Regions from separate parts of the Pseudoalteromonas sp. Of7M-16 genome, predicted to be linked through region 2. Evidence: predicted binding sites of a transcription regulator. Region 2 holds the regulator's gene; each other region holds the start of a gene.
What was found. Region 2 encodes sigma-54, which starts transcription at its own class of promoters, with help from an activator protein. Its sites were predicted from a motif close to GTTGGCACGNNNNTNGNNT; they were not measured.
Positions count from the first base shown of each region.

Region 1: a site for sigma-54 is predicted at 1,438-1,456, ahead of flgJ (flagellar assembly peptidoglycan hydrolase FlgJ). Genes of this name have one in related genera too.
Region 3: a site for sigma-54 is predicted at 1,692-1,710, ahead of MHN81_RS10970 (LPP20 family lipoprotein). Genes of this name have one in related genera too.

Region 1 covers NZ_JAKRFY010000018.1:134,861-138,121, reverse strand. Annotated here, with positions in the region: gene flgH (flagellar basal body L-ring protein FlgH) at 1-283, shown strand, start outside; gene MHN81_RS18260 (flagellar basal body P-ring protein FlgI) at 295-1,389, shown strand; gene flgJ (flagellar assembly peptidoglycan hydrolase FlgJ) at 1,496-2,485, shown strand; gene flgK (flagellar hook-associated protein FlgK) at 2,487-3,261, shown strand, end outside.
Region 2 covers NZ_JAKRFY010000003.1:279,787-283,047, reverse strand. Annotated here, with positions in the region: gene ptsN (PTS IIA-like nitrogen regulatory protein PtsN) at 1-437, opposite strand, end outside; gene hpf (ribosome hibernation promoting factor) at 441-728, opposite strand; gene MHN81_RS04995 (RNA polymerase factor sigma-54) at 755-2,266, opposite strand; gene lptB (LPS export ABC transporter ATP-binding protein) at 2,308-3,033, opposite strand; gene lptA (lipopolysaccharide transport periplasmic protein LptA) at 3,030-3,261, opposite strand, start outside.
Region 3 covers NZ_JAKRFY010000008.1:270,725-273,985, reverse strand. Annotated here, with positions in the region: gene MHN81_RS10985 (FlgO family outer membrane protein) at 1-130, shown strand, start outside; tRNA gene MHN81_RS10980 (tRNA-Arg) at 321-395, shown strand; gene MHN81_RS10975 (flagellar assembly protein T N-terminal domain-containing protein) at 437-1,627, opposite strand; gene MHN81_RS10970 (LPP20 family lipoprotein) at 1,759-2,229, shown strand; gene flgN (flagellar export chaperone FlgN) at 2,288-2,716, opposite strand; gene flgM (flagellar biosynthesis anti-sigma factor FlgM) at 2,709-3,032, opposite strand; gene flgA (flagellar basal body P-ring formation chaperone FlgA) at 3,105-3,261, opposite strand, start outside.

The sequences.
Region 1 (3,261 bases), on a different contig from region 2:
ATCAAACAGTTTATTTGGTAATATCTCAGTGAATGTAATGCGAGTCTTACCGAATGGTAATTTGGTGATCCGAGGCGAAAAATGGTTAACTCTTAATACTGGAGAGGAATTTATTCGTCTTGAAGGTTTGGTTAGACCACAGGATGTTTCTGCTGAAAACGAAGTGGAATCCAACCGCATTGCAAATGCACGGATCCAATATTCGGGTAAAGGGCAAACACAAGAAGTTCAAAGTGCTGGTTGGTTGACCAAGTTCTTCATGAGCACCTTGATGCCATTTTAAGGAAGTCAATTATGCGTATTGTGCAAACTCTAGTAGTACTCTTTACACTCATCTTATCGCTTGAAGCAGCAGCTGAGCGCATTAAAGATGTTAGTGTTGTCGAAGGGGTAAGAAGCAACCAGCTTATTGGCTACGGTCTTGTTGTGGGCCTGCCAGGAACGGGGGAGCAAAGTCGCTTTACCGAACAAAGCTTTAAAGCGATGCTGAACAGCTTTGGTATTACCTTACCTGGAAATTTAAAACCAAAGATCAAAAATGTGGCTGCGGTAGCGGTTCACGCAGACTTACCACCTTTTGTAAAGCCAGGTCAGAGTATTGACGTGACAGTATCTTCAATTGGCAGTGCTGGTAGTCTAAGAGGGGGGACGTTGTTACAGACCTTCTTAAAAGGTGTCGATGGCAATGTATATGCCATTGCGCAGGGCAGCATGATTGTCGGTGGATTAGGTGCTGAGGGATTAGATGGGAGCCGAGTGGTGATCAATACGCCCACTGTTGGTCGAATCCCAAATGGTGGCATGGTTGAACGCGCTGTCAAAAGTCCGTTCACTCAAGGTGATCACATTACATTCAATTTAAATCGTCCTGACTTTACCACGGCAAAGCGTTTAGCAGATACGATCAACGAATTAGTCGGGCCAAACAGCGCCAGTGCGCTAGATGCCGCTTCAGTCAGAGTGATTGCACCTCGAGATCCATCGCAACGAGTGGCTTACCTGTCTACACTTGAAAACTTGGAGTTTAAACCGGCAGATACATCGGCAAAAATCATTGTCAATTCGAGAACTGGCACAATTGTAATTGGTAAAGATGTTAAGTTACAGCCCGCCGCAATCACGCACGGTGGGTTAACGGTAACCATTGCAGAACAGACCAATGTGTCGCAACCACAGCCTCTTACTGATGCAGATGCAGTTGTCACGCGTCAGAGTATTGTTGATGTAGACCAAGATGATTCAAGAGCATTTGTTTTTGACCCCGGTAGCAGCTTAGATGACTTAGTTCGTGCTATTAACGCTGTAGGTGCAGCTCCAGGTGATTTAATGGCGATACTTGAAGCGCTAAAAGAAGCTGGCGCAATACATGGTCAACTTGTTGTCATATGATGATCAATTAATAATCAATAAGTTAGCCTCATTTTTATGAGGCTTTTTTTTGGCTCAAAATTTGCATTGTTAATAATATTCTTTTTTAGCGACGTGTTTTTGAACTATGAATACTGATCCAACACATAATCAAAGCTTTTTTGATTTAAACAACCTGAACTCATTGAGACAGGATGCGTTAAAAAGCGCGGGTGATGGTGATGCATCAAAACAAGCGCTAAAAAAAGCTGCGCAGCAGTTTGAGTCAATTTTTACTCAAATGCTGTTAACCAGTATGCGTAAAGCCAATGAGGCTTTCGAAGACAAAGATAGCCCCTTCAACTCTAGCAGTGTCAAATTCTATCGTGATATGCACGACCAACAAATGGCATTGGAATTATCGAATAAAGGTAGTTTAGGTCTAGCAGATTTGATTGTGCAGCAGCTGTCTCCGGAAAAAAATGGCTATATGCCTTCATCAGTTGTGCGTACCGGCGCCGAGTTGCAAAGCGATCGAATTGCTAGCGGTCAAACTCCAATTAATCAGCCCGATAAAGATGTAGTAGAAGAAAAAAGCACAGTAAAAGATGTGGCAGATACCCCTGCTGATCCTCAGGCTTTTGAAAGCCCAGAAGAGTTTGTGAAAACTCTATGGGGTTATGCTAAGTCTGCGGCAGAAAAAATAGGCTTAAACCCAGCTGTGATGGTGGCACAAGCGGCGCTGGAAACTGGTTGGGGGAAACATGTTATCTCCAAACAAGATGGAAATAGTAGTTTTAACTTATTCAATATTAAGGCGGATAGCCGCTGGACAGGAGACAGTGCCAGTAAAATGACACTCGAATTTGAACAGGGCTTACCTGTTAAAAAACAAGCAAATTTTCGCGCTTATGACTCGTTAAAAGATAGCTTTAGCGACTACGTTGACTTTCTACAATCCAATCCTCGCTATGAAGAGGCGTTACAAAAAGCGTCTAAACCCGGCGAGTACCTAGATGCACTGCAACAGGCTGGGTATGCGACTGATCCTAATTATGCGAATAAAATAAAAAATGTATTGGGTGGATCACATTTTCAATCAGCAGTGTCCTCATTTGCACGTCAGGGAGTAAACTAAGATGTCTTTTAACTTAATGAATATTGGCACATCTGGCGTAAGAGCAAGTAGTGAACTACTGCAAACGACCAGTAAAAACATCGCCAATTTAAACACAGTTGGGTACATTCGAGAGCGTACTGAACATGCTACGTTAATTGGTAATCAAGTGGGTCGTGGTGAAACCGTCCGCTTACTAAATGAATTTGCGCAAAAGCAGTTGTACCGAGATGTATCTAGTCAGTCCTATTATGATCAGTTTGTAACTGAGTCTACACGTGTTGATACACTATTTGGCGAAGACTCAAATAATTTAAACAGCAGCATTAACTCTCTGTTCAATAATTTACAAGAAGCGATGAACCTACCTTCGTCTACGGTGACGCGGTCATTGTTTCTCACCGATGCACAAAATCTCATTGATCAAATGGACCGACTGTCTGGTATTGTTTTCGACCAAAATAATATCGTAAATGAGCAGTTATCAATTTACTCACAAGAGGCCAATAACTTAATTCAAAAAATAAGTGATTTGAATGGTCAGGTAGGTGCACTTAATGCGAACCCTGATAGTGATAATGCAAACTCAGTGCTCAATGAGCGTGATCAGGCAATTAAAGATTTGGCAGAGTTAGTTGATATTGAAACCCTTGACGGTTCAAATGGCGAGAAGCTGGTTTTCTTAGGGTCTGGTCAGTCGGTAGTGATGGAAAATGGCAGTTTTAATTTGTTTTCACTAGATGGCGATCCTGATCCAAGCAAGAAAGAATTGAAACTTGATGTCACCGACGGTACAG
Region 2 (3,261 bases):
AGGACTTGATGAAGCTCGCTATCATTACTTGCTTGCCTAAGTCGTTTACAAAAAGCTTTGTTATTTAGTTTACCAGCGATACTGGCTAAGGTCTCTAAATGTTGTTTATTTTCACCGTCTGGTACGATGAGTGCAACAAAAATGTCCACATTGCGATCGTCATAGGCATCAAAAGGAATGGCTTGTTGGTTTACAAGTATGATGGCAATAATGTTATTTAAACCTGGCAACCTGCCATGCGGGATCGCTATCCCTTTACCTATCCCTGTACTGCCTAGCTTTTCGCGGTTTAAAAGTGCTTCTAGAATCTCATGTTGATTGGCACTTGGAATTTTTGACTGCGCCAGCTCACTAATATATTGAAGTATTCTTTTTTTACTATTAAAAAGGACCGCAGCTTTGCTACAGTCCTCGGAAATGAGTGTGCTAAGTTTCATGATTTAGTGTCGAGTTAGCTTCTCTTTATGTTTAATCACTTGTCGATCTAGCTTATCAATCAAACCATCAATTGCTGCATACATATCTTTATGCTCTGTAGAAGCAAACAATTCACCTCCGTTGACATGCAATGTGGCTTCTGCTTTTTGTATGAGTTTTTCGACATCTAAGATTACATGTACGTTGTTGATGTGATCAAAATGCCTTTCTAGCTTCGCAAACTTACTCGTTACGTAGTCTCTTAATGAATCGGTAATTTCTACATGGCGACCAGTTAAATTTAGTTGCATAAGCATTTTTCCTTCTTTTGTTACGCCTAAATCAAGCTCTTACGTTGATTAGACGGTGGAATAGCCAAAGACTCTCGGTATTTGGCAATAGTACGTCTTGCCACCTTAATACCTTGATCAGCTAATACATCTGCAATTTTGCTATCACTTAAAGGCTTAGCAGCGTTTTCAGCAGCAATTAGCTTTTTGATGAGTGCTCGGATCGCTGTGGAAGAACATTCACCACCATTCTCGGTACTAACGTGGCTCGAGAAGAAGTATTTCAATTCATAAATGCCACGAGGCGTGTGCATGTATTTTTGCGTTGTTACTCGAGATATTGTCGACTCGTGCATGTCAACCATTTCAGCAACATCATTGAGTACCATAGGTCTCATTGCCTCAGGGCCATGTTCAAAGAATGCCTGTTGTTGCTGCACAATGCAATTAGTAACTTTCAATAAAGTTTCATTTCTGCTTTCAAGGCTTTTAATAAACCATTTTGCTTCTTGTAAATGAGAGCGAATGAATTGACTGTCACTGCTTGATTTTACAGAGCGAGACATAGCAGCATAATGATCGTTAACTCTTATTTTAGGCATAGAATCAGGGTTTAGCTCAACAACCCAACGTCCCTTGACCTTTTTAACGGAGACATCGGGGATTACGTAATCGGCCTCTTCTTGCACTATACTTGCAGCAGGCTTAGGGTTTAAGCTGTGGATCAACGTCATCACTTCTTTTAGCTCACCTTCTTTGAGCTTTGTTTTCTTCATGATAGTACGATAATCACGATTCGCTAATAGATCGATATGTTCATCGATAACTAGCTTGGTTTGTTCAAGCCAAGGCGTGCCTGCCGCAAATTGATTGAGTTGCACAATTAAGCATTCCTGAAGGCTTCGAGCGGCGATCCCTACTGGGTCAAAGAGTTGGATGCGTTTTAGGACAGCTTCAACTTCATCGAGCTCGACGGGGTCTTGATCATTGTCGAGATTCAAGCTTTCTAAAATGTCTTCGCACGATACTGTTAAAATGCCAGAGTCATCTACACCCTCAACAATTGACAGTGCGATCAACCTGTCCGTCGCGCTAAATGGTGTGAGCTCAAGCTGCCACATCAAGTATTCTTGCAAGCTTTCAGTTGTCTGTCCTTGGTAGACGCTTTCATCTTCAGGCATAGGCCCTGATGAACTTACCGGCGCCGCACTGATGTATTCATCCCAAGTCACATCCATCGCCATCTCATCGCTGAGGGTCTCTTTATTTAGAGCTGTATCAGTGTCTTGTTCATAATCGCTGATCTGTGGCTCAGGGATCTCCTCAGAGCTGGACTCTGCTTTTTCGCTTGCCTGTGATTGCTCTTGCGTTTTGTCTAGACCGTTGTCAAAAGATTCTTGTTCGTTTTCTTCTACTTCCAATAAAGGATTGCTGTCCAGCGCTTCTTGAATTTCTTGCTGGAGGTCTAATGTGCTCAACTGCAGCAGGCGTATCGCTTGCTGTAGTTGTGGTGTCATTGTTAATTGCTGCCCCATGCGCAGCTGTAGCGATTGCCTCATGTATCTCTAACAATCCTTTCTGTTGTTACGCTTATTCTTAACTATAGCCTGAATTGTTCGCCTAAGTAGACATCTCGGACTGTTTGATCCGCTAAAACATGTTCAGGGCTACCTGAAGCAATTAATTCACCATGGGAAACAATATAGGCTTTTTCACATACATCCAATGTTTCACGTACATTGTGATCTGTGATCAACACACCGATTCCACGATTTTTTAAATGCTCAATAATTTTCTTTATATCTAACACTGAAATGGGATCAACGCCAGCAAAAGGCTCATCTAATAGAATAAATTTTGGATCTGCGGCTAAAGCGCGAGCAATTTCTACTCGACGACGCTCTCCACCGGAAAGCGCCATTCCTAAACTAGAGCGAATATGTTGAATATTAAATTCGTCCAATAATTCGTTTAGTATCGTTTCACGCTGAGCTTTATTTAGGTCTTTACGTGTTTCCAAAATAGCCATTAAATTTTGATAAACCGTCAACTTTCTGAATATCGATGACTCTTGTGGTAAATAGCCGATCCCCATACGTGCGCGGCTATGCATTGGCAGCAAGGTGATATCCTGCTGATCAATATGAATGCTGCCTTTGTCACTTGGCACTAAACCCACAATCATATAAAAAGTGGTGGTTTTACCTGCGCCATTAGGCCCTAGCAATCCCACAATGCTTCCAGCTTCAACACTGAGTTCGACGTTTTTTACAACTTGTCTGCCTTTGTAGCTTTTGGCGAGTGCTGTGGCTTTTAGTGTGCTCACTGTTGCTCCTTGTTACCATCTTGTTTTTTATCAACAGGGAGTAAGACAGTTCTTACACGCTTACCTTCGTCATTGGCTTTTTGTGCGCTGATCAGCTGTTTCTCCATATCGTAGAGAATTTCTTGAGCGGAAATCTTTTGACCAGCTTGACTGATCTCTGCGTTGCCTTTGATTGTCAGAAGACGATTTGCTACATCGTAACGCACTTCGTTGGCGCTGGCTTTTAGT
Region 3 (3,261 bases), on a different contig from region 2:
CTATCGCGATAGGGGAGTTGAGGTCAACTCTCGACTGTTGGATTTTGATAGTCGTTTGGTCGTGGCAAGCAGTAATGTCATTATTCCCTATTTTATACTTCACCCCAGTGCGACAGTCACTTATCGATAAGCTAGGCTTGACTGTTATATGTAGTCAAGCCATTGCACCACAACTAGCTCATTTATAACTCCATATCTTAGTTGCGCATTTAGGTTTCTGTTTTTGCGTACTATTTTTAAAATATACTTGTCATTTAGGGTTTAGCGCTGTTATAAATGTAACCGCACAATCAAGGGTTTAATCTTTGATGTGATGGCGTGTCCCCGTAGTTTAATGGATAAAACGGGGCCCTCCTAAGGCTTTGATGTAGGTTCGATTCCTACCGGGGACGCCAGCCGCTACAATGTGAATTTAACAGGCACTAGAGAAGCCGCGTTAAAGCGCAAAGTCTTCGCTGGGGGCGATGATAAGCTCGACAATATCGTTTATTTGAATATTATTCATCGGTCTGCTGTTTATATTTTTCGCGATGGCATTTTGAGCGTTAACTTGTGTCACCTTGACCCGATTGATTGTTTGAATACTACGAGTAAAAAACTGGTTTCTCTCACCTGCTACGTCACTGCGATGTGCAATACTCAAAATCTGCCCTTCTTGCAATCCATGGGCACTGCCTAAGTTAATTACAACCTGATCTTGGTCTTTATGAAGGATCCTACCTTTTGTTGGCAAACATGAAAATGCTTGGTTTAGATCTTGTGCAAGGCTATTAAAAACACCTTGAATGCGTTTGCCATAGTCAGTATGCCAAAAGGTGTCGCTATATACGTCAATGATCTTGGTTTTTTCATAGGGCCACACGCCTGTAACGCTATAGTGTTGTTGCCACACTTTATCTTTGCTGATTGCGTCGAAAGCGGCAAAGTCTATTTTGAAACTTCTCACGTATTCGTCATCTTGCCAAAAAGCATAGTCACTATTTAATTGCTGTGTACTGGCGAGGTCGGTTATTTGGCTGAGCAATACATATTGGCTATTGCTTGAGGCTGTTAGGCTCTCAATAAGCTGGGCGTCGTAATCAAAGTTTTGTGAAAAGAACGCGCGTACATTAATGCTTTTATCTATAAATGGAATAGGCTTGACCGACATATTGCGCTGCATCAATGTCTGATACATGCGCTCGCTGGTTGATTTATGTATGTCAAAAATTTGACCTAGCCTGGCTTGATGAGGTTGCATCAGTTGACTTTGTGTTATCGTGATCTGTTTATTAAACGACTCTTCGGGGCACTGCTGTTGTTTAGGGAAAATATCTAAGTGAAGAGTCACACTCATAACACCATCTTGTGTGTTTTCTGAGACTAGATTGATCTCTTGGATTTCGCCATGGCTTTTTATTTTGATGTGATCTTGTGCAAGCACGCCATCTGCGAGCGTTTGAATACTTGATACGGTTGCACCAGAAAAAATCAGCGCTTGTGTTATGGCATCTTGGACTGCTTCTTGCCTTGCCGCCGCTCTGTCAGTTGTGTATGCATTTGCATACCCTGTTACTTCAAACCATTCTGCTTGAGCACCAAAGCTTAGTAAACAGGCTACAAGAGCTGTACTACTCACTTTTTTCATCGTTTAATACCATATCAAAAATTTGACTTCTATTTCATAGTTCAGCAAATCCTATGCCAATAGCATTGGCGCAATTTGTGCATGCTGTATAAACACAAAGGCAATTTGGCGTGATTAGGAGTCGGTAACATATGCGAAAGTTATTTAAAATTAGCAAAATTTTAGCCATAGGTGTAGTGGTAGGTCTTGCTGGCTGCAGTTCAATTATCGACAAACATGTAGAATATAGTTACGTTCAACCAGACAGCTACCCGGTTTTAAAAGCGATAGGGTACGCGCCATTGGATGCACAGCCTGGAGCGACCGATAGTGAAAAAATGCTTATGGCAATTAAAGTGTCTAAATTGGAAGCGTATCGAGAGCTAGCTGAGCAAGTCTATGGCCACCAGCTCAACGCCACGACGACCGTAAGGGGTGTAGTTGCGCAAAATGACGGCTTGCGTAGCCAAGTTCAAGGGGTGATCCGAGGTGCCCGAGTGCTCAAATCATATGCGGTCGGTGATATTTATACCACAGAGTTGGAGCTTGATATGAAAACCGTATATGACCTTTATATTGGTCAGGTAAAACCGAAGAAAATTCAACGAGTCACCTATTACTAGTCATGTCTAACTAAAAAAGCACTGTCGGTACAGTGCTTTTTTTGCCGCTAAGATTAACTTAGGCTTTGAGGTTTTTGACGATTTCGCCTACGTTTTCAACCACATTTCCTTCTTCTGTGTAGGTGGTCGACATTGGCCTACCGATCAAAATCTCTTTCAATTCACGTACTGTCATGTGCGCCAAATGAGCTGCTTTTGCATTCACTTCGTTTTGATTTTTGCATTTAAGTAGCAATAAATTTATTTGCTCCGTTAAGGGCGCCACATCTGGGTCTTGAAACAACTCTTTAGGGTAAGTTGATAAACTTTTATCAGTCTTCTGTATTGTATTTAAGAAGGTAATTTTTTGCCGCGCGATGTCTTTTAGGCCATCGCCATTTCTAGAGCTAAGCGCGTTAAGTTCATCGTCTAGAAGCTGGGTCAAAGCTTCTAGTGATGTAATTTGTGCCGTAAGTTGCTGTATACACAGCTCAATATCTTTATCCATATAAATCGAATTCAAATGCCGCTATATTTTTGGCAAGTTTCTCAGCATCAACCTGATACTTACCTTCTGCAATGGCTTTTTTAAGCTCTTCTACTTTCTTACTATCGAATGCCGGCGTTTGCTGCGCTTTGTCTTGCAAGCCTTTTAATTGCTGTGCCTGTGGCGTCAAGCTAACCGAGTCTGAAGCCGCTTTTTGTTGAGCAGCAGGTTTTGTTGCCGTATTACTTGCATCATTTCTTTGCAATTCAGCACGTTGTTGCTTAATATTATTAGCAACATTGTTTGGCTGATTTTGACCGTTAATGTTATTAACCATGACATTGACCCATATAAAATAGTTGTTTCAGTCTTTTTATCGACCATTCCACTACTAACTTTAGCAAAAATTTTAAATATTGACCGCAACGGAATCAACATCTTTTACGCGTGCTCGGATGGTTTTCCCTGATTTTACATTTTTTACACGAATTTGCTCGCCGAGATTGCCATCTTGCAGGGCGATCCCCTGAGTTTTGATAGCAAAGTGCCCATTGCCAGCCACTATT